Regions from separate parts of the Halomonas sp. AOP12-B1-6 genome, predicted to be linked through region 3. Evidence: predicted binding sites of a transcription regulator. Region 3 holds the regulator's gene; each other region holds the start of a gene.
What was found. The regulator sigma-54, encoded in region 3, starts transcription at its own class of promoters, with help from an activator protein. The targets are predictions, from matches to a motif close to TGGCACNNNNNTTGCTNT.
Positions count from the first base shown of each region.

Region 1 (5,516 bases), on a different contig from region 3:
AATCCGGCACCGCTTCTTCCAGCAAATGCGTGTGGCCCTCTGCCAACGCACGGTCGGCCCAATCGCGAAACGCCGTGCGCCAGTCGCCGTGAACACGGCTATCCGTGGCGTTGGGCGAACGCAGTTCGGGAGGCAGATCCTCAACAAGAATTTCACGCCCTGAGGCCATGACGGTCAGCCAGCGGCAGATGTTTTCTAGCTGACGGACGTTGCCAGGCCACGGCAAATGCGTCAGATGTGTTTCTGCTTCACTGGTGAGCACTTTAATATCGGTGGTTAGCTCTTTTGCCGCTTCGGCTAAAAAATGCCGCGTTAGCCGGGGAATGTCTTCGCGCCGCTCAGCAAGCTTGGGCAGATGAATGCGAATCACGTTCAACCGATGGAATAGATCTTCGCGAAAGCGACCATCGTCCACCAGTACCTCTAAATTTTGATGGGTAGCGGCGATAATGCGCACATCGACCCTGACCGGCGTATGCCCCCCGACGCGATAAAACTCACCGTCGGCCAGCACACGTAGCAAGCGCGTTTGGGTTTCAGCGGGCATGTCGCCAATTTCATCTAGAAACAGCGTGCCGCCGTTGGCCTGTTCAAAGCGCCCTTGGCGCTGCTGCGCGGCCCCTGTAAAGGCGCCTTTCTCATGGCCAAACAGCTCCGATTCAATCAAGTCGCGTGGAATGGCCGCCATGTTTAAGGCGATAAACGGCTTTCCTGATCGCGGGCTATGCTGATGAAGCGCCTGGGCGACACGCTCTTTACCGGTGCCAGACTCACCGTTAATCAACACCGTGATATGCGAGTGCGAAAGCCTGCCAATCGCGCGAAATACTTCCTGCATCGCCGGGGCTTCACCAATAATTTCGGTATTTAAGCCTTCCGGCACAGTGGCCGGGCGCTGACGTTCGCGCTCACGGGCATGCGCCACCGCGCGGCGTACTAACGCCAGCGCTTCATCAACATCAAACGGCTTGGGCAGGTACTCAAACGCGCCGCCTTGATAAGAAGCGACGGCGCTGTCTAAATCGGAGTGCGCCGTCATTACAATGACCGGCAGGTCAGGATGCGCCTCGCGGACTCGCGACATTAAATCCAACCCATCGATACCCGGCATACGAATATCGGTCACCAACACATCCGGCGGGCTTTCCAGCACGCGGGCCAATGCAACATCCGCACGCTCGATGCATTCAACGTCAAGATCGGGTTGCGCTAATGCGCGTTCAAGTACCCAACGGATAGCGCGATCGTCATCGACAATCACCACCCGCGCAACATCAGTACGTGTCGCCTCAGTCATGACGTTTCTCCGGTGAAATTAAGACCAATGGAATCAGTAAGCGAAACTCGGTATGTCCGGCTCGGGAATCGCATTCAATCAACCCTTGATGTTGGTGCAAAATCGACTGGGCAATAGATAGCCCAAGGCCACTGCCTTCAGCACGCCCCGATACCATGGGGTAAAAAAGCGTTTCGTGTAGCGCATCGGGAACGCCAGGGCCGTTATCAATAACCGCAACTTCACTGACTAAGCGGTGACGCTCTGCACCGAGGGTAAACTGGCGCCGGGCACGAGTACGCAGTATTAGGGTGGGCTCAGGCGTTTGGGCATCGCTCATGGCCTGCACCGCATTACGCGCCACGTTGAGCACGGCTTGAATTACCTGCGATTCATCGCCGGAAAGATCGGGCAAGCTAGGGTCATAATCGCGATTAATAGCCACATCGGGATGCTCAGCCATTAATAGCGTGCGTACGCGTTCCAGCACCCGGTGAATATTCACCGGCTCATGTTTAAGAATCCGATTGGGGCCCAGCATGGAATCGACCAGATCGCGAAGCCGATCCACTTCTTCCACAATAATGTGGGTATATTCGCGCAGCGCCGGATCGTCTAAATCTCGCTCTAGCAGCTGTGCGGCACCACGAATACCGCCTAGCGGGTTTTTAACTTCGTGGGCAAGCCCTCGGGCTAATATCTTGATGGTTTCTTGGCGCGTGGTCAGCGCCTCTTCTCGGGAGATCTGCATCAATCGATCGCGAGGCTCTACTTCCAGCAGCAGCTCATTGTCTGATAGCGGCGTGACCGTATAGTCGACCGTCAGCGGATCGCTATTCAGCGGCGTAATACGCGCCTCACGCTGGGTATAAGGGTGAAAGGCATCGCGGGCCTTGGCCAACACCTCATCAATGCTTTCATCACCGCCTAGTAACGTATCCAGGCTGCTCCCACGCACACGGCTCAGGCTAACCGCTAACAGCGCCTCGGCCGCTGGATTCATCCAGCGCACGCTCAGCTCGCCATCTAGCAGCAATACTGCCGTAGTGAGATGTTCGAGCAAGCGCTGGTGCATTGCATGCTCTGAGAAACCGTCCTGAGAAATCGCGTCTTCCATCGCCATTACAGACCTACAGGTGGATGATGAATGAGAGACTGCAATAAGCGCGCCAATTACGCACCTATGCCCGATTGCACGGCCTGCGAGCAACGTAATACCAAGAATCGAGCCCTTTTATCGCATCGCACTGCACTAACGCTTTTATTATTGCACCAACTTGGTGCTCGCTATAAAAAAACCCCGCCGAAGCGGGGTTTATCACTGCTATTAACATCTCGCCAGCAACAGTCAACGGCTAATGCGCTGATTAGCAGCTGTAGTACATATCAAACTCAATCGGGTGAGTCGTCATGCGAACACGATTAACTTCTTCCATTTTGAGCTCAATGTAAGCATTGATCATATCGTCAGTGAACACGCCACCTTCGGTCAAGAACGCACGGTCAGCGTCGAGCGCTTCCAATGCTTGATCCAAACTGTTCGCGACCGTAGGGATCGCCTTACCTTCTTCTGGCGGCAGATCGTACAAGTTCTTATCCATGGCGTCGCCAGGGTGAATCTTGTTTTTAATGCCGTCGATACCAGCCATCAACATGGCAGAGAACGCCAGGTACGGGTTAGCGGTCGGATCAGGGAAGCGAGCTTCTACGCGCTTGCCTTTCGGGCTAGCGGTGTAAGGAATACGAATAGAAGCTGAACGGTTACGCGCGCTGTAGGCCAGCATTACCGGCGCTTCGTAGCCAGGCACCAGACGCTTGTACGAGTTGGTAGAAGCGTTGGTGAACGCGTTCAACGCACGAGCGTGCTTGATGATGCCGCCAATGTAGTAAAGCGCCATTTCAGACAGGCCTGCGTACTCATCACCGGCGAACTGGTTGTTACCATCTTTCCAGAACGACTGGTGGACGTGCATACCAGAACCGTTGTCGCCTACTAGCGGCTTGGGCATGAAGGTGGCCGTTTTACCGTAAGCGTGCGCCACGTTGTGGATCACGTACTTCATTTCCTGCACTTCGTCAGCTTTCTTCACCAGCGTATTGAATCTAACGCCGATTTCGTTCTGACCTGCGTTGGCAACTTCGTGGTGATGAACTTCCACGGTCTGGCCAATCGCCTCCAACGTATTACACATAGCGCCACGAATATCATGGAAGCTATCAACCGGCGGAACCGGGAAGTAGCCGCCTTTCAGGCGCGGACGGTGGCCCAAGTTACCACCTTCCACGACGCTGTCAGTCGCCCAAGCGCCTTCATCAGAAGAGATTTTGTACATGGAACCCTGCATGTCGGTTTTCCAATGTACTTCGTCAAAGATAAAGAATTCAGGCTCAGGACCAAAGAAGGCGGTGTCGCCAAGGCCTGTAGACTGCAGAAACGCTTCTGCACGCTTAGCGATGGAGCGCGGATCACGATCATAGCCTTGCATCGTCGCAGGTTCGATGATGTCGCAACGCAGCACCAGCGTAGCGTCTTCAGTGAAAGGATCGAGGTAGGCAGAGCCGTCCTCTGGGCTCAGAATCATGTCGGATTCGTTGATGCCCTTCCAGCCGCCGATGGAAGAACCATCAAACATCTGGCCATTTTCAAAAAACTCTTCGGTCACGTCGCGAGCAGGCACGGTGACATGGTGTTCTTTACCGAGCGTATCAGTGAAACGCAGGTCTACCCACTTAACATCATGTTCTTCAATTAGCGCTATGGTCTTGGCTGACATAGTGTCCTCCGGTATGAGCGTGGCTTAAAGCTAACGACAGTAAGCTACCGATAAAAGTGTTGTGCGACAAAATACGTGCAAAAACGCACGCCTGTCATTTTTTGCTCCCCAAGCGCTTGCTGAAAAATATAAACAAAGCGCTGAGCGAGCCTTTCAGGCCGGCTATCGTTTTATCATGCCGCAAGGCTTCTGCCTACGACCTGTAGCCGCTGTAAAACCTACTGCACAGGAGAAAGCATAGATCATGCCAACACTGCACCATTATGGTATTAAAAAACAACAACCATTTGTTTTATAAACATTAAAAAATACTCTTTAGTGCCTCGTGATGGCGCATAGCGCGCTCACTGAAGCCAGGCAGGGGCTAAAAACACGCTCAATGCACCAAAATAGAACAAAAACACCCGTCAATGCCCCAAAAAGGGGCGCTCGACATGATGGTGCTCTTGTTTGGCTCGCACATTTTTTCTTGTTACCTAAAGAAATAATACACTGCGATAAGCTACATTATGGGAAGTTAACACTCACGGAGTCGGCTGCGTCAAACACGCTTAGTACTGCATACACGCTGCGCCTTTAATGCCTATTTTACGCCTTCCGCCCTTAAGCCACTTTAAGCTGTTTACCAAACAACATCGCCCCCAGCGTAAAGGTATTCGCCAGCTTATTAAGCGCTACCGACCCCACTATGCCCACCACGATAAGCACCAAGGCATATACCACAACCGGCAACGCCAGCGGCGCAACGGCCAAATCGGCCAGCACAAAAAACATGGGGTGCGCTAAGTAAATGCCAAACGAATGCGCATTCACGTGACGTACCCACACCGGCACCGGTCGCCCGGCTAAGTAGCGCATCGCGCAAAGCGTAAACAGCACAAAAAAAGGGATCACCCATACTTCTTTCGATGAGAAGGCCAGCTGGCCCGCGAAAGTGCCCGCAATGATCAGCGCAACGAGCAGCGCCAGCCAAACGGGCTGAGCCAGTCGCTGCATCCAAGTTGGCCGTAGGGCAAGCACGCTTTCTGGCGCTAGCGGGTAATAACGTACCAGCACCAATGCTAAGAAAAACACATAGATCCAACCTAGTGGCGCGACCCACAGCAAGTAGCCGGGCAGGTCAATACCCAACCAGTAAGCAAGCCCCCAGTAGGCCATACTGATCACACAAGAGCCCCATAACCATGGCACCGGATTTAAGCGCCACAGCTGAAAGCGTGTAAACAGCCAGTACGCCATATAAAACTGCATCGCAATGATTAAAAAATAGCCGTGCCAACCCGCGTAGACAAAATACTCAATGGCATTGGCGATAAACCCCACTGGCTCATCCGATCCTTGTAAGCGCACCCACTCGGCCGTTGAGTAAATAAAGCCGTACACAAAATACGGCACCATCACATATTTTACGCGCTGGATGAGAAAACCTTCTGGCACCGATTTATCGTAGCGAACGGCAAAAACAA
Region 1 is NZ_JBQSYK010000006.1:121,961-127,476, forward strand. Features, by position in the region: gene ntrC (nitrogen regulation protein NR(I)) at 1-1,297, opposite strand, end outside; gene glnL (nitrogen regulation protein NR(II)) at 1,290-2,351, opposite strand; gene glnA (glutamate--ammonia ligase) at 2,644-4,050, opposite strand; gene ACT3TR_RS16470 (acyltransferase family protein) at 4,654-5,516, opposite strand, start outside.
Region 1: the regulator sigma-54 is predicted to act here: its motif matches at 2,431-2,448, upstream of glnL (nitrogen regulation protein NR(II)).

Region 2 (5,516 bases), on a different contig from region 3:
CAGAGTGCCCATTTCCTCTTTAACGCTTTCATCCCACCAGGTAATGGCGACGTGAAACGCAAAGTCAGTGGCGGCTTTTTCTGCCCAGCCTTGCCAGGTTTCGAAGGCTTCTAGCAGCGACTGGCCGGGGCTTGGGATGACAAAGTCAATAATCGTTGTGGTGCCACCTGCCATAGCCGCGGCGGTGCCGGTGTAAAAATCTTCGCTGGCCACCGCGCCCATAAACGGCATCTGCATATGGGTATGCGGGTCGATACCGCCGGGCATTACCAACTGATGGCTGGCATCAACCGTCTCACAGCCTTCAGGGATGTCTAGATCCGTGCCAATGGCATGAATCTTACCGTCTACGCAGAGCACGTCGGCCCGGTAGGTGTCGGCGTGAGTGACCACCGTGCCGCCTTTGATTAATAAGCTCATCGTTCGCTCCTTGGATGATTGTTTGGACAGTGCTATTCGCCGTCGGTGAGACGGGTGTAGGTTTCCGGGCGGCGGTCGCGGAAGAACTGCCAGTTGTTACGGGCTTCTCGCACCATGTCCAAATCAATCTCGTGGACGAGGAGTTCATCGTTGGTTTCGCTAGCCTGAGCTTCGATTTTGCCGCGGGGGTTGACGATGTAACTGGAGCCGTAGAAATTGCCGATATTCCACGGTGCTTCAGTGCCTACACGGTTGATGGCAGCAATAAAGCAGCCGTTGGCTGCCGCAGAGGCGGGTTGTTCAAGCTCCCAAAGATATTGAGAAAGCCCCGCCACGGTGGCAGAGGGGTTGAAAATCACTTCGGCACCGTTGAGCGCAAGCGCCCGCCAGCCTTCGGGGAAATGGCGGTCATAGCAGATATACACGCCAATTTTGCCGTAGGCAGTATCAAACACCGGCCAGTTGGATTGCCCAGGTTTGAAGAAGAACTTCTCCCAAAAACCGGCCACTTGAGGGATATGCGTTTTGTGGTATTTGCCCAAGTAGCTGCCATCGGCATCGAACACGGCGGCGGTGTTGTAGTAAACGCCGGTTTCGGTTTCTTCATAGATCGGAACAATAATGACCATGCGGTGCTCAGCGGCCAGTTTTTGCATCATCTGGCAGGTGGGGCCTTCGGGTACGCGCTCGGCGGCGGCGTACCATTTGCCGTCTTGGCTGGGGCAAAAGTACGGCTGATTAAAGACTTCCTGAAAGCACAGCACCTGCACGCCCTGGTCTGCGGCTTGCTGAATCATCGGTAGATGGGCTTCGTTCATCGCGTCACGAATGGCCGCGGGCGAAAGCTCGGTGCTGGTTTTTAAGCCCATTTGAATTAAGCCGATTTTCATCTTCTGCATTAGACGCTCCCTCTAATTGTTGGTGTAAAGCGTTTGTTTGAGTCTTAAGCGTTGTCTAATAAAGCTGACAATCAAGACAGCTTTTCTTAAAAGTATCGTTGGCTTGGTGGTTTTGGCAAGTCATCATTTATTGTTTTTTAAATTAACGTTAACTCTTTGAGTTTGTTTGATTTTATTTATATAAATAGCAGTGTTCACTCTTTTGGTGATCATGCGCACTGTTTTGGAATTTTTTATTAATTGTTTTGAATCATGATGTTATCTATTTTAGAGGGCTTATTTTAAATTCTGAGATGTTTAAAGTTGGTGCAAATATTTTTTTTGATCTAGCTTTGTTTAGTCGACGTTTGTTCGAGAGGTAACATCGTCAAAGGTAATGATCTAATAATAATATTGTTGTCCATAAAGGCAGCTTTTTAATCAATGAGTTAATTGGCATGCTCGCTTAGCTAGGCACACTTATTGCTTTGAATCCTGTCTAGGAAACTTCACTGACCGTGGGGATTAAGGTTTGTCAGGATTTAGCCGCTGTCGCTAGCGTTCAGACACCGCCTGGGTTGGACAACGCAATGCTGAGGAGATACAAAAATGCCAGAAACAACCTCTCAGATGGTGGATCGAGATGGTCTGATTGAGCTTGAGGTAGGGAACGATGTACGCAACAGTTCGCGTTTTAATGAAGATATTGCACCGACCCAGGCTAGCGAGCGCACCTGGACCAAATGGAATATCGCCGCCCTGTGGGTCGGCATGTCGATCTGCGTGCCTACCTACACACTGGGCGGCGTTTTAACCGCCTATTTTGGTTTAAGCGTGGGCGAGGCGTTATTCGCTATTCTGTTGGCGAATATCATCGTGCTGATCCCGCTGACGTTGAACGCTTTTCCAGGCACCAAGTTTGGTATTCCTTTTCCCGTGGTTTTGCGTTCTTCATTCGGCATTTTAGGCTCTAACGTGCCCTGCCTGGTGCGCGCATTGGTAGGCTGTGGCTGGTTTGGTATTCAAACGATGTTTGGCGGTCTGGCGATTCATCTGCTGCTTTCAGAACTGGTGCCTGCTTGGGCAGCATTAGGTGGGGTTGGTGAAGTTATTGGCTTTTTTGTCTTTGGCGCGATGAACCTTTACGTGGTTATTCGCGGGGCTGAATCGATCAAATGGCTGGAAACATTGGCCGCGCCGCTGCTGCTAGCGGTGGGTATTGGGCTAATGATGTGGGCATGGCCGAATATGTCGATGACCGAGCTTCTCGCGCAGCCGCCATCGCGCCCTGAAGGGGCATCGGTTTACGGCTATTTTTTCGCGGGCTTGACCGCTATGGTCGGTTTTTGGGCCACGCTATCGCTTAATATCCCCGATTTCAGCCGCTTTGCGAAAAGCCAAAAAGACCAGATTGTTGGTCAAGTAATCGGCCTGCCGCTGACGATGTTCTTCTTTGCAGCTCTCGGGGTGGTGTTGACCGCCGCGTCTGAGACGTTAGTGGGCCAAACCGTTGCCGATCCGGTGCGCTTAATTGGCTATATCGACAGCCCCTTCTGGGTCGTGATGGCGATGCTGCTGATTATTATTGCTACCATTTCTACGAATACCGCCTCGAATATTGTTTCGCCCACCAACGATTTCCAAAACATTGCCCCTAAGCTGATTAACCAAACGCGCGGTGTATTGATCACTGGGGCCGTTGGGGTGCTGTTAATGGGTTATGACCTGCTGCAAAAGGCGGGTGTTATTCCTCCCGGGGTTTCCCTTGAACAGATGTATTCCAACTGGCTGCTGGGTTATTCAAGCCTGTTAGGGCCCATCGCTGGCATCATGGCAGTGGACTACTTTCTGATTAAAAAGCAGCGTTTGAATGTGCCGAGCCTGTACATGGATGATCACGCCTATCCTGCTGTGAACATCGCTGGCTTTATTGCTTTTGGTGTGCCGGTGCTGCTCACGTTAATGTCGCTAGTGACAGACACGATGAACTGGTTTTATGACTATGGCTGGTTCACAGGCTCAGCGCTTGGAGCCATCGTTTACTACGTGGCGAGCCAAGTGTTGTCATCGTCGCCACAGGTTGGGCCGGTACCCATCATGGCGCGTGACGCAGCAGAGCAACGTTCATAAAACGCACTGTTTTTTGCTTACTGTTTTTTGCTTACTCTGCGTTTTTAATAAAACTTAAAAACGCATCCACTACGCGATTAGGGCGCCGGTCGTGGCGGGTGATGAGTACAAAGGGGATGCGATAGTGCTGGGCGCTTGCATGTAGCGCCCGCATCTTGCCGGCGGCCACCCACTGGGCAGCCACGTGTTCGGGTAGGAAACCGATAAAGCGCCCGGTAAGAATCAGAAAGGCCGCTCCTTCGCGGTCTGATGCCGAGGCGCGCAGGCAAAGCGCATCATGCGCCTCGCGCGCTTTTTCAGGAAGCGGGTAGCGCGGTGAAATAGCGGGGTAATGGGCAATATCGGCAGTATCAAGAATGTCATCAGGCTCAGAAAAAAGCGGATGCTCTGCCGCGCAGTAAAGATACGAAGGCTCATCGTAGAGGTGCCGCGTTTCTAAGCTGGTCGGTAGGTTCACTGCGGGTACAACGCCAACGTGAAGATGGCCATCCATCACGCCACGAATTACCGCATCGGAAGGCTCCATATGAATATGCAGCGTGACATCATGCGCCGGTGCACTCAGCTCGGCCAGCGCATTGGTGACATGCATGGCCGGTAGCGTGACCAAATTATCGGTAATGCCAATGTTAAGCTCACCTTTTATGGTTTGATGCAGAGCATTTACATCGCTTTTAAAGGTTTCCAACGCAGTGAGCAGCGTAAGCCCTGCCTGATAAATCTCTTTACCCTCTTCGGTTAAGCTAAACCCGCCACGCCCTCGCTGGCAGAGAGAGAATCCTAGCCGCCCCTCCAGGTCGTTCATATGCTGGCTAATCGCCGAGCGACTAATGCCGAGCGTCGTTTCAGCCGCGGTAAAACCGCCGCATTCGACAACCGTTTTAAAAATACGAATTAAGCGTATTTCGTAGTCGCTCATTTGACCTAGCGATGCCATCACAGCCCCTGGGTATCTAAATAATTAATATATAGTGCCATGCTTTTTTAATGAATCAACTACGATAAAAACTGATATACATGGCATAGCCGCTTGTTGTGAGTGGGGTATAGCATTTCTAATTTTTCTTAAACTGTACTAGGTGTTTTCATGGCATACCTAGATAAGGCCCCTGTGCGATGCCCGTCATCTCTATTGATGCAAAAGACGATGTGCTGAAAGCGACGGCTACCTACCGCCAGCAGCGGCGACATGTGATAGCGCTATATGTGCTAGCGCTTAGCATCATTATGGCGCTTTTCGGTTGGCTGTTGAGTGAGCAGTATAAGCAAGAAATGGCCGCCGCAGAGTCGCATATTAATGCCCGCGCCAATGTCGTTATGGCGTGGGCAAAAGGAGGCTTTTCTCAAAGTGGGCAAGCTCTGTTCGGATTAACCGAACTACTCGCCTTACAAGATATATCGGATAGCAATACTAATCCGCAGCTTCAACAAGCGTTAGAAAATCTCACCCAGTACGTGCCCCTGATCGACGAAATAGTTCTTTTTGATACCCAGGGGCGCTTGCTGGCAAGCGGTGGCGGAAAGTGGAATACACGTTTTAATATCAGCGAGACAGCGTTTTTTAACGCCTTGACGCAGGGGGAAGAACAGGAGCTGATTACGCCACTGCAGGTATCGACCGGTGATCAACGTCTCTACTTTTACCATGGAAGGCGATTCGAGAACTCCAATAGCGGCGTTGCAGGTGTCGTAGTGTCACGCATCGTACCGGGCGTATTTACCGCCGTGCTTGAGCAGATGAATGTCTATGACGGCGAAAGCATTACGCTGATCGACACCGATTTAAAGCTGATCGCTAGATATCCGCCATCAGAGGGATCAATGGCTATTGGTAGTCAAATCGTTAGCCCTAATATGACGCAATGGTTAGACAGTGGCGAACCCGCTCTTGCACTAAAGGGAGTGTCACCTATTGACGGCCGCATGCGGCTGATGCGCATGCAGCGAGTCGGAGCATATCCCATGCTAGTCATTGTCGGTATTGATCTGCATGCGCTGCTAGCGGATTGGCGCCAACGGACGTGGATTTTTGTGCTGATAGTAGCTGTGATGGCGCTGCTAGGGGCTTGGGGGGCGCGTCATTATCTA
Region 2 is NZ_JBQSYK010000002.1:189,298-194,813, reverse strand. Features, by position in the region: gene hydA (dihydropyrimidinase) at 1-420, opposite strand, end outside; gene ACT3TR_RS06160 (nitrilase-related carbon-nitrogen hydrolase) at 453-1,319, opposite strand; gene ACT3TR_RS06155 (NCS1 family nucleobase:cation symporter-1) at 1,908-3,428, shown strand; gene ACT3TR_RS06150 (LysR family transcriptional regulator) at 3,460-4,365, opposite strand; gene ACT3TR_RS06145 (bifunctional diguanylate cyclase/phosphodiesterase) at 4,545-5,516, shown strand, end outside.
Region 2: the regulator sigma-54 is predicted to act here: its motif matches at 1,771-1,788, upstream of ACT3TR_RS06155 (NCS1 family nucleobase:cation symporter-1).

Region 3 (5,516 bases):
CAATACCACAACTTACGCGACGTCTTAGTCGATGATGTCATGACTCGGCCAGGTAAACGTATCGGCCCCGACATACTGGCAGCAGAGGCGGTACGCATTATGGAAGAGGGCCGAATTACCGCACTCGCGGTGGTTGATGAACAACAGCGCCCGGTTGGTGCCTTACATATGCATGACTTGCTTGTTAGCGGCGTTATTTAACGTATTTATCGCAAGATTTAGCGACTTCTTAAAAGAATGGAGGCTTTATGACCCTATCTGCAGCCCTACTTGATCGACTTCGCCGCGTTCGTCTATTGGCGTTAGATGTTGATGGCGTACTCACCGATGGTCGACTTTACTTTCAGGCTGACGGCATCGAAATTAAAGCCTTTCATACTCAGGATGGCCATGGTCTAAAGCTGCTTAAGCGAGTCGGCATCCACGTCGCGCTGATTACTGGCCGCGATTCGCCCATGGTTAGTCAACGTGCCGCAGCGCTGGGTATCGACCATGTCTTTCAAGGCTGCGAGGATAAGCTCGCCACCTTGCGCGGCCTGTGCCAGCGTTTGGATATAGAGCTAGAGCAAGTCGCCTATTGCGGCGATGATCTCCCCGACCTATCGGTTATCAAGCGCTGTGGTGTCGGCATTACCGTCCCCAATGCGCCGGACTATATGCACACTCATGCCGACTGGACAACGGAACGGCTTGGCGGGCACGGCGCGGTACGCGAAATTTGCGATACTCTGCTTGAAGCCCAAGGGCACTGGAGCGCAGTGCTCGACACTTACTTGCACGGCCGCACATAAATGCTTAAGCATCTTAAAACACGCCTAGGATTAACAGGGCTTTTTATCGCCTTGGGCGTGCTATTGGTGTGGCTTGGCCCAGGCGGGCCTCAAAAAACCGCTATCGACCCAGAAGCGCAGGCCCAAGAGCCAGGGCACGTCCTGGAGGATGCTGAAATCACTCTGTTTGGCGACAACGGTAACGTCTTGCAGTCATTAAAAACACCGCGCCTCATCCATACGCCGCAAAGCGGGGAAACCTGGTCTGAGAGCCCTCAGGCCACCCTGTATGACAGCGATGAGCGCCAGTGGCTAGCCAGTGCCGATGTGGGCACGCTTAATACCAATACGCAGTCCCTCGTTATGTCCGGCTCCGCGCGACTTATTGCGCCAGACGAAGGATGGCAGCTGGATACTGAAGAACTGCACTATGATGGCCTCACTCAACATGCATGGAGCGAGGCACCGGTATTACTGCAACAGCCGCCCCAGCAAATGAATGCTTCACATATGGATGTATGGTTAAACGATAGCCAGGTCCGCTTATCTGACGGTGTGCGCGGCACTCATCCACCGGCCACACAACGCTAACAGGAGTCGCCATGAAAGCACTTATCTACACCGCCCTTTTTGCGCTTGCCGTGCCGCTATCCGCGGCAGCCCAAACCAGCTCGTCTTCACAACAGGCCCCCGTGGAGGTCGAAGCCGACCGCCTAGATCTTGATCAGCGCGCGGGCACCGCCGTCTACACCGGGGATGTCAATATTCGCCAGGGCGAAATGCAGCTGCGCGGCGAACGAGTGGAAATTCAACGCAATGAGGCGGGCGAGCTTTCACGGGCAACGTCGACCGGTGAGCGTGCTTATTTGCGCCATCAGGCCGAAGGGCAAGAAGGCCCGACGGAAGGCTGGGCTCGGCGGATTATTTATCACGTCGCCGAACGCCGAGTGGAGCTCGTTGATCAAGCTGAATTGACACAGCAGGACGACAAATTTACCGGAGGTCGGCTTGAATATTTCATCGACCGTGAAGTGATTCAAGCGCGCTCAGACGTTGAAGGTAGCGAGCCGCAGCGTATACGCATGACTATTCAGCCTGAACAATAGAGAGTCTATCGATGGCAACTGCTGACAATGCGCCGATAAAAACACTATATGCCCACCACTTGGCAAAAAGTTACAAACGCCGCCGAGTGGTTAAAGATATTAACTTGGAAATCTCCCAAGGCAGCGTCGTTGGCTTACTCGGCCCTAACGGCGCGGGCAAAACCACGTCGTTTTATATGATTGTCGGGCTGGTCAAATCTGACGCCGGCAAAGTGGGTATTGACGACTTAGATTTAACTCGTGCTCCGATGCATGAGCGCGCAGCGGCAGGCATTGGCTACCTGCCCCAAGAAGCGTCTATTTTTCGCAAATTATCGGTTGCCGATAACATTATGGCGATATTAGAAACGCGCAAAGAGCTCGACCGCCCAGGTCGCGAAGAGCGCCTGGAGGCTCTGCTTGAAGATTTCCATATCACCCATATTCGCGACAACCTAGGCATGAGCCTCTCAGGGGGAGAGCGTCGCCGTGTAGAAATTGCCCGCTCGCTAGCGACCGAACCCGCCTTCATCTTGCTAGATGAGCCCTTTGCCGGGGTTGACCCCATTTCAGTGGGCGAGATTAAAACCATCATTCGCGCGCTGAAACAGCGCCACATTGGCGTTCTGATTACCGACCATAACGTCCGTGAAACGCTGGACATTTGCGATATCGCTTATATTGTCGGCGATGGCCATATCATCGCCAGCGGCCCCCCGGCATCTATCCTCACTAACCAGCAAGTCAGGGATGTTTATCTGGGCGCAGATTTTCGTCTGTAGGCTTATTTTTGCCCATAAATCCCGCCTTATAACGCTTTAACTACCAATGGCATGCTTATTGCACTTGCACCCAGCTCCCACTCGCACTAGGGTAAAGCATTCCGATTAACGAGTGGTTCTCAAATGGTCATGAAAGCTTCTCTTCAACTGCGCATTGGGACACAGCTGACCATGACACCTCAGCTGCAGCAGGCTATCGCCCTGCTGCAGCTATCGACTCTGGATCTTCGTCAGGAAATTCAGCAGGCCTTAGATGCCAACCCCATGCTGGAACAGGAAGATGAGTTCGGTGAAGAGGCCGTAAGCGAGCCTAAAGAGGAGGAGTGGTCAGAGAGCATTCCCACCGAGCTTTCCGTTGATAGCGACTGGTCGGACACCTATCAAGACATTGGCGGCACTGGCAGCAGCAGCGAGGGCCCTGATTTTGAGCGCCAGGCTGCCGAACAGAGCCTTCATGGCCACCTATTGTGGCAACTCGCCATGACCGATTTTAGTGTGCGTGAACAGCTGGTTTCCGAGAGCCTCATTGATGCACTAGATGCCAACGGCTATTTGACCCAGCCGCTTAATGATATTCGTGAAGGGCTACGCGCCCAGGGCATTGATAGCCTTAGCCAGCGCGAAGTCGAAACGACATTATTAAAACTGCAGCAATTCGAGCCCACCGGTATTTTTGCCCGCGACCTGCGTGAATGCTTGATGCTGCAGCTCGCCGCCCTGCCAGATGATACGCCACTGCTAGTGCCTGCTCGTAGGCTAGTGCGTCAGTTTCTTGAAGCGCTCAGCAAAGATGACATGCGCTTACTCAAGCGACGCTTAGGACTCGATGACGAGCAGCTAGCCGATGTCATCCAGCTAATTCGCAGCCTAGATCCACGCCCAGGCAGCGCTTATGGCGTGACCAACGACAGCTACATCACGCCCGACCTGGTGGTGCGTCATGATAATGAAGGCTGGCATTTAGAGCTCAATCAGGACGCCCTGCCTCGGTTAAGAATCCAACCTGATTACGCCAGCCTGATAAAGCGTGCGGACAAAAGTCAGGATAATCAGTTTTTGAAAGAACACCTGCAGGAAGCGCGCTGGTTAATTAAAAGCCTTTCGAGTCGTAACGACACGCTGCTGCGAGTGGGCCGTGAAATCATTACCCGTCAAATCGGCTTTCTCGAACATGGCGAAGAATCCATGAAACCGCTGATTTTGGCCGATATAGCCGCAGCCGTTGAAATGCATGAATCAACGATTTCACGGGTGACAACGCAGAAATATATTCATACGCCGCGTGGCGTGTTCGAGCTGAAATACTTTTTCTCTAGCCAAGTGAGTGGCCAGGATGGCGACAGCCACTCCAGTACCGCGATCCGCGCCCGCCTGAAAAAGCTGGTTCACGAAGAAGCGCCCAGCAAACCGCTTTCTGATAGCCGCTTAGTGACATTATTAGAAGAAGGTGGCATTCAAGTTGCAAGGCGTACGGTAGCCAAATATCGTGAAGCCATGGGCATTCCCTCTTCCAGTGAGCGGCGCCGTTTGCGCTAGGATCTGCCAGGTTGCAGCGAAACTCTCGACAAGGGCTTTGCAACGGGGCAAAAAGGGTTACAATCAAAAGGGCTACATATCTAAGTACTAAGTACAGTCCCTAAGTACGGTTCCTAAGCACGGTTCCTAAGTACAGTCCGATAGATAAGGAGTACGTCAATGCAAGTAAATATCACTGGTCATCACGTAGAACTGACTGACGCCTTGCGTGACTATGTTAATGAAAAGCTTGAACGTGTTGAGCGTCATTACGACAATATAACCACTGTGCAGGTCACCCTATCGGTGGAGAAAGAACGCCAACAGGCAGCCTGCACACTGCATGCAGCAGGCGCTGACTTACATGCAGAAGCCCTAGACAGTGATATGTATGCCGCTATCGATGCGCTAGCGGACAAAATTGATCGTCAACTCGTTAAACATAAGGAAAAAGCACAAGCTCGCGCCCAAGGCGCAGGTGTGCGTTAATTCAATGACGTTGGAAACCATACTCCCCCCAGAGCGCGTTCTTTTCGACGTCCCTGGGGGCAGCAAAAAAAGGGTGCTGGAATTTTTCAGCACCTTTATCGCCCAAAATACGCCCAGTTTAGATAGCCAAGAAGTGTTCAGTCGCTTAATCGGCCGAGAACGCTTAGGTAGCACAGGGATTGGTAACGGCGTGGCTATTCCACATGCCCGCAGCCCTCACTGCTCTACGCCTATTGCTGGTTTTTTAAAACTCTCAGAAGCGATTGATTTTGATGCTATCGACGGCGACCCCGTTGATCTAGTGTTTGTGCTGCTCGTACCGGAACAAGCGGATGACACACACCTCTCTTTGCTAGGCCAAGTAGCCACCATCATGAATGATGCGGATACTCGCCAGCGGCTACGCAAAGCAGGCAGTCAGCGCGAACTACTCGACCTCATTACAGCTAAAATTCGTGAGCATTCAGCGGATTAAGCGACAATCAATGACCATCAAGTCCCTATTTAAGCCGTTGGATTAACGCGAAGAGAAACTCTATGCAACTGGTCATCATTAGCGGTCGTTCTGGGTCTGGCAAATCTATCGCCTTACAGGCGTTGGAAGACCTAGGCTACTACGCGATTGATAACCTTCCCGTCATGCTGCTGGGGTCACTGGTCGACGAATTACGCGACCAGAGTGATCGTACCCATCTGGCGGTCAGCATTGATGCACGCAACTTACCGGGGGCTCTTGAACGCCTGCCCTCGCTATTACAAGAGTTGCGCCAGCGCACCATTGATTTCCAAGTTATCTACCTAACCACTGATGCCCGAATTCTTCTAGAGCGTTACTCCGCCACACGCCGCCGACATCCGTTGACGCGCAATAGTGA
Region 3 is NZ_JBQSYK010000001.1:81,014-86,529, forward strand. Features, by position in the region: gene ACT3TR_RS00395 (KpsF/GutQ family sugar-phosphate isomerase) at 1-201, shown strand, start outside; gene ACT3TR_RS00400 (KdsC family phosphatase) at 249-791, shown strand; gene lptC (LPS export ABC transporter periplasmic protein LptC) at 792-1,361, shown strand; gene lptA (lipopolysaccharide transport periplasmic protein LptA) at 1,373-1,876, shown strand; gene lptB (LPS export ABC transporter ATP-binding protein) at 1,888-2,637, shown strand; gene ACT3TR_RS00420 (RNA polymerase factor sigma-54) at 2,761-4,173, shown strand; gene hpf (ribosome hibernation-promoting factor, HPF/YfiA family) at 4,333-4,641, shown strand; gene ACT3TR_RS00430 (PTS sugar transporter subunit IIA) at 4,646-5,116, shown strand; gene rapZ (RNase adapter RapZ) at 5,179-5,516, shown strand, end outside.

Region 4 (5,516 bases), on a different contig from region 3:
GCCGCGTAATGCGATTGGCTCGCTGAAGTTGACTCGCAGTGAAGTAAAAGAGATCGCTGGCCCCATTGGCCGTAGCTCGGTACTGGGTTTCTTTACCGGCGTACTGCCAGGTGCGGGCGCAACCATCGGCTCATTTTTGGGCTACAGTATGGAAAAGCGTATTGCTAAAGATGGCCACACCTTTGGACAGGGCAATATCAAGGGCGTTGCGGCACCAGAAGCCGCCAATAACGCTGCTTGTACCGGCTCCTTTGTACCGCTATTAACGCTAGGCGTGCCGGGCTCGGGTACTACCGCGGTGCTACTGGGTGCGCTGCTGGTAATGGGCGTGAACCCTGGCCCCATGATGCTTGAGCAGCGCCCGGACGTGTTCTGGAGCGTGGTTGCCAGTATGTATATCGGCAATATCTTCCTGCTGGCGCTTAACCTGCCGCTGATTCCCTATATCGCCAAAATTCTCGATATGCCCCGCCCATTGCTGTTATCACTCATCCTAATCTTCTGCATGATCGGCGTTTATGGCATGAGCTTCAGCGTGTTTGATCTGCTGCTGCTGTTGGGCTTTGGCTTGGTTGGCCTGGGAATGCGCCTGTTTGGTTTCCCGGCGGCGCCGCTAATCCTGGCGCTGATTTTGGGTAATATCATGGAAGAGTCCATGCGCCGTGCGCTGCAAATCTCGGGTGGCGATTGGACAACCTTCATCGATAAGCCGATTGCGCTGGGGCTGCTGCTGGTTGCCTTACTGTCGCTTGGCTTACCGCTACTGAAAAAACGCCGCAAGAAAAGTGCCTCTGTGTAACTCATTAGCGGTACGTTTTGGATGATTAATAAGGAGCCTTGGGGATACCCAGGCTCCTTTTTTGTATCTCACGCTTTTATTGGCTTTGTAACCAGATAGTGAGCTTAGCGTTGCTGTTGTGTATCGGCGTCCGGTAAGTACCCGATTGGTGCAAGGGGCTTAATTGGTGCATTGATAGCGTGCTTAAGTTCGGGCGCCGTGCTTAATGTTGGTGCATTTGACTAAGCTATGGTTTTTTATAGTATCAATAAGTCATTGAATAAATGACTGTAAATAAGTGTTGTGCCGATCTGGCGCACCCCTTGCATGTGTTAATAGCTAGTGGACGTATTAGGGAGGAGCTAACACCGCGGCCCTGAATGCGACGCCAATTAACAAGCCCCACTCATAAGGGGTGCAAGGAGGTTCAAGTGATCACATTGCCATACAACACAAGCGCTCGCTCGACACACCTGAGCGCAACCCGCTCGCCTGGTCGCTTTGCGACTGCCTTGCTCGCCGCTGCCGTGATGGGGGCCAGCGCCCAGGCCATCGCTCAAGATGCTGATCAGAGCGAAGACCCGATTAAGGTCGGCATTCTGCACTCGCTCTCCGGCACTATGGCGATCAGCGAAACCGTTCTTAAAGACACCGTCGAAATGTTGATTGAACAGCAGAACGAAGCAGGTGGCCTGTTAGGTCGCCAGCTAGAGGCCGTTGTCGTTGATCCTGCTTCTAACTGGCCGCTGTTTGCTGAACGCGCCCGTGAGCTGCTGGCTCAGGAAGAAGTTGACGTTATTTTCGGTAACTGGACCTCAGTTTCCCGTAAAGCCGTGCTGCCCGTCGTGGAAGAACTCAACGGCCTGCTGTTCTACCCGGTGCAGTACGAAGGTGAAGAGTCCTCCGAAAATGTCTTCTACACCGGTGCGGCGCCTAACCAACAGGCGATTCCTGCCGTTGAGTATCTAATCAACGAAGTGGGTATCGAACGCTTCGCGCTGATCGGCACCGACTACGTGTATCCGCGCACGACTAACCGGATTCTTGAGGCGTTTCTCAAAGATGAGTATGGCATCGCCGACGAAGACATCATGGTCAATTACACGCCATTCGGTCATTCCGATTGGCAGAATATCGTGTCTGAGCTGAGCCGTTTTGGCGAAGAGGGTAAGCGTACCGCCGTCATCTCAACGATTAATGGCGATGCCAACGTGCCGTTCTACACCGAGCTTGCTAACCAGGGCATCGATGCCGCTGACATTCCGGTCATCGCCTTCTCCGTGGGCGAACAGGAGCTTACCGGTATCGATACGAGCCCGCTGGTGGGTCATTTAGCCGCTTGGAACTACTTCATGAGCGTCGATAATGATGACAACTATGACTTTATCGATGCCTGGATCGACTACACCGGCGACGAAGAGGCGGTGACCAATGACCCGATGGAAGCACACTATATTGGGTTTAATATGTGGGCAGAAGCGGTTCGTAAAGCAGGCACCACCGATGTCGACAGCGTAAAAGATGCGATTATTGGCGTGACAGTGCCGAATCTATCCGGTGGCTATGCGGCGATGATGCCCAACCATCACATCACCAAGCCGGTGCTGATTGGTGAAATTCAGGATAACGGCCAGTTTGATATTGTCTGGCAGACGCCTTCTACCGTGGCCGGCGATGCTTGGTCGGATTACTTACCCGGTTCGCGTGACCTGATTGCCGATTGGCGCAAGCCGATGGAATGCGGCAACTTTAACGTCGTGAACGGCTCGTGCGGCGGCAGTACCGCCGTAGAAGAAGCCGAAGCGGCCCTCGCAGAATAACGATGATTTCCTCCCTCTACGCCTGACTGAAAAGTGAGGCGTAGAGGAGCACGCTACCTTTTCCTCTCAGATAACCGTTTTTAAATAACCAAAGGAAGAACCCCATGAGGCGTTTCCTTTCCTTAGGGCTACTGTGCCTGCTGTTGTTTAGCATCACAGTCACCTCGCAAGCCCAAACGAGTTCTACCGCTAACGCTGACGCCGCCGCCCTTGAGCTGCTAGAAGCGCTGGACGTTGAATCATATAGCGCCAAAGGCGACGCCATCACCGCTATTTTGCAAAGCGATGATGAGCGCGCCCGCGATTGGCTGCAGGCGCTATTGGATGGCCGCTTACAGAGTGCCGACGATGGCAAAATAGTGCTGGTGCTCGACAACAGCGGCCGCGAGTGGCCGGTTGCCGATGTACTAACGGGCGAAGCGCTGGGCCAGATGTCGCGCCGCGACTTAGATCGTATCGGCATAAATAACGCGCTGCGCAATCAGCTGCGTAGCGCCATCGCCGTGGTTGATCTTTACTCACCTAACGTTGAGCGTCGCCGCCGCTCGGCAGAACGGCTATTGGGCGAAGTGGACGAAACGCTGGCTGAGCCGCTCAGTGAACTGATTGCCGACGAGCAGGATAGCCAGGTTGTCCGCAGGCTTTCCCAAGCGTTAGCGATCTACCAAGTGGAAAGCGGTGAGCTGGCGGGCGTTGAAGCGCTGCGTGGCAGTTTGCATCCTCGCGCACGAGTCGCGCTAAGCCGCGCCGTGAACGGGGATGATCCTATTGTGGCAGACGCAGCGGCGAGCGCTTTGGGCAGCATTGAACAAAATCTTAAGATTAATCGAGGCTTGGAAACGCTCTACTTCGGTTTAAGTCTCGGCTCGGTGCTGGTGCTGGCAGCCATTGGTCTGGCGATTACCTTTGGTGTTATGGGCGTAATCAATATGGCCCACGGTGAACTGATGATGCTGGGCGCTTATACCACCTGGGGAATGCAGCAGCTGCTGCCCGGCCAGCCTGGGTTGGCGCTGATTCTGTCTATTCCTGCGGGCTTTATGGTCGCAGCGTTAGCGGGTATTGCTATCGAGCGTGGCGTTATTCAGTTTTTGAAAGGCCGTCCGCTGGAAACTCTGCTGGCGACCTTTGGTATCAGCCTGATTCTGCAGCAGCTGGTGCGCACCGTTATTTCGCCGCTTAACCGCACGGTGATTACCCCTGAATGGATGAGCGGCTCTTTAGTGATCAATGATGCGCTGTCTCTCACGCTTAACCGTATGGTGGTGCTCGGTTTTGCGCTGGTAGTCTTTGCAGGGCTGATGCTGATTATGCGCCGCACACGGCTAGGGCTTGATGTGCGCGCCGTGACGCAAAATAGGGCCATGGCCCGCTCGATGGGCATTCGCGCTACCCGTGTCGATATTATGACCTTCGCACTGGGTTCGGGCGTGGCCGGCTTGGCCGGTGTCGCGCTTTCCCAGTTGACCAACGTCGGCCCTAACCTGGGGCAAAACTACATCATCGACTCCTTTATGGTGGTGGTGTTTGGCGGCGTCGGAAACCTCTGGGGGACGCTGGTGGCGGGCCTATCGCTGGGGATTATTAATCAGGTATTAGAGCCTTGGGCGGGCGCAGTGCTGGCCAAAATTATCGTCTTGGTTTTTATCATCCTATTCATTCAAAAACGCCCGCGTGGACTCTTCCCGCAGAAGGGCCGGGCTGCGGAGGGCTAAGCGATGTCATTGACGACCGAAGCATCGACCAATTTTTGGCTAACACGTCCGTTCAGCGAGCGCTCTACGCAGATTTTTCTAGCGGTACTATTAGCCGCGCTGGTGCTGGTGACGCTGCTGCATGTGGCGGTGCCGCCAGAAAACCCACTGCATGTGGGGGCGTATACGGTCAATTTGTTCGGCAAGTACCTAAGCTATGCGCTGCTAGCGGTAGCGGTAGATTTAGTGTGGGGCTATCTGGGTATTTTGAGCCTGGGGCACGGCGCCTTTTTTGCCATTGGCGGGTATGCCATGGGCATGTACCTGATGCGCCAAATAGGTGATCGGGGTACCTACGGCCACCCGGTGCTGCCGGACTTTATGGTGTTTTTAAACTGGGACAGCCTGCCGTGGTTCTGGCAGGGCTTCGACATGGCCTGGTTTGCCTTTGCCATGGTGCTCTTGGCCCCCGGGCTGCTAGCGTTAGTGTTTGGCTTCTTGGCGTTTCGCTCGCGAGTGACCGGCGTTTACCTGTCGATCATTACCCAGGCTTTAACGTTTGCCTTAATGCTGGCGTTCTTTCGCAATGAGATGGGGTTTGGCGGTAACAATGGCTTAACCGACTTTCGCGAACTGCTGGGATACAACCTGCGCAGCAACGATACGCGCCTGGGCCTGTTTATCGCCACCGGGGTTGCGCTGGGTCTGGGCTATATTCTGTGCCGTGCCATAGTGACCAGCAAACTGGGCCGGGTCAGTATCGCCACGCGTGATGCCGAAGCACGTACGCGCTTTCTTGGCTACCGAGTCGAGCGCTTTCAGCTGTTTGTGTTTGTGGTGTCGGCGATGTTGGCAGGCTTGGCGGGGGCACTCTATGTGCCGCAGGTGGGAATCATTAACCCCAGCGAGTTTTCACCCATTTTCTCTATCGAAATTGTGCTGTGGGTGGCCCTAGGCGGTCGCGCTACGCTTTATGGCGCGGTGATTGGCGCTATTTTAGTCAACTACGCCAAAACGTTTTTTACCGGCGTCATGCCGGATGCGTGGCTGTTTGCGCTAGGGGCGATGTTTGTATTGGTCACGGTATTTCTGCCCAAGGGTGTGGCGGGGCTGTTTCGCCATATCAAGCGGCGTAAGCGCGACGATAATACCGCCAAACCCACCGCGCCCAAGGAGGCTTCCGCATGAGCTTGCTGCAATCGCTAACTCAGCGTGATCGGGTGT
Region 4 is NZ_JBQSYK010000002.1:464,101-469,616, reverse strand. Features, by position in the region: gene ACT3TR_RS07445 (tripartite tricarboxylate transporter permease) at 1-799, shown strand, start outside; gene urtA (urea ABC transporter substrate-binding protein) at 1,309-2,598, shown strand; gene urtB (urea ABC transporter permease subunit UrtB) at 2,703-4,313, shown strand; gene urtC (urea ABC transporter permease subunit UrtC) at 4,317-5,480, shown strand; gene urtD (urea ABC transporter ATP-binding protein UrtD) at 5,477-5,516, shown strand, end outside.
Region 4: the regulator sigma-54 is predicted to act here: its motif matches at 1,091-1,108, upstream of urtA (urea ABC transporter substrate-binding protein).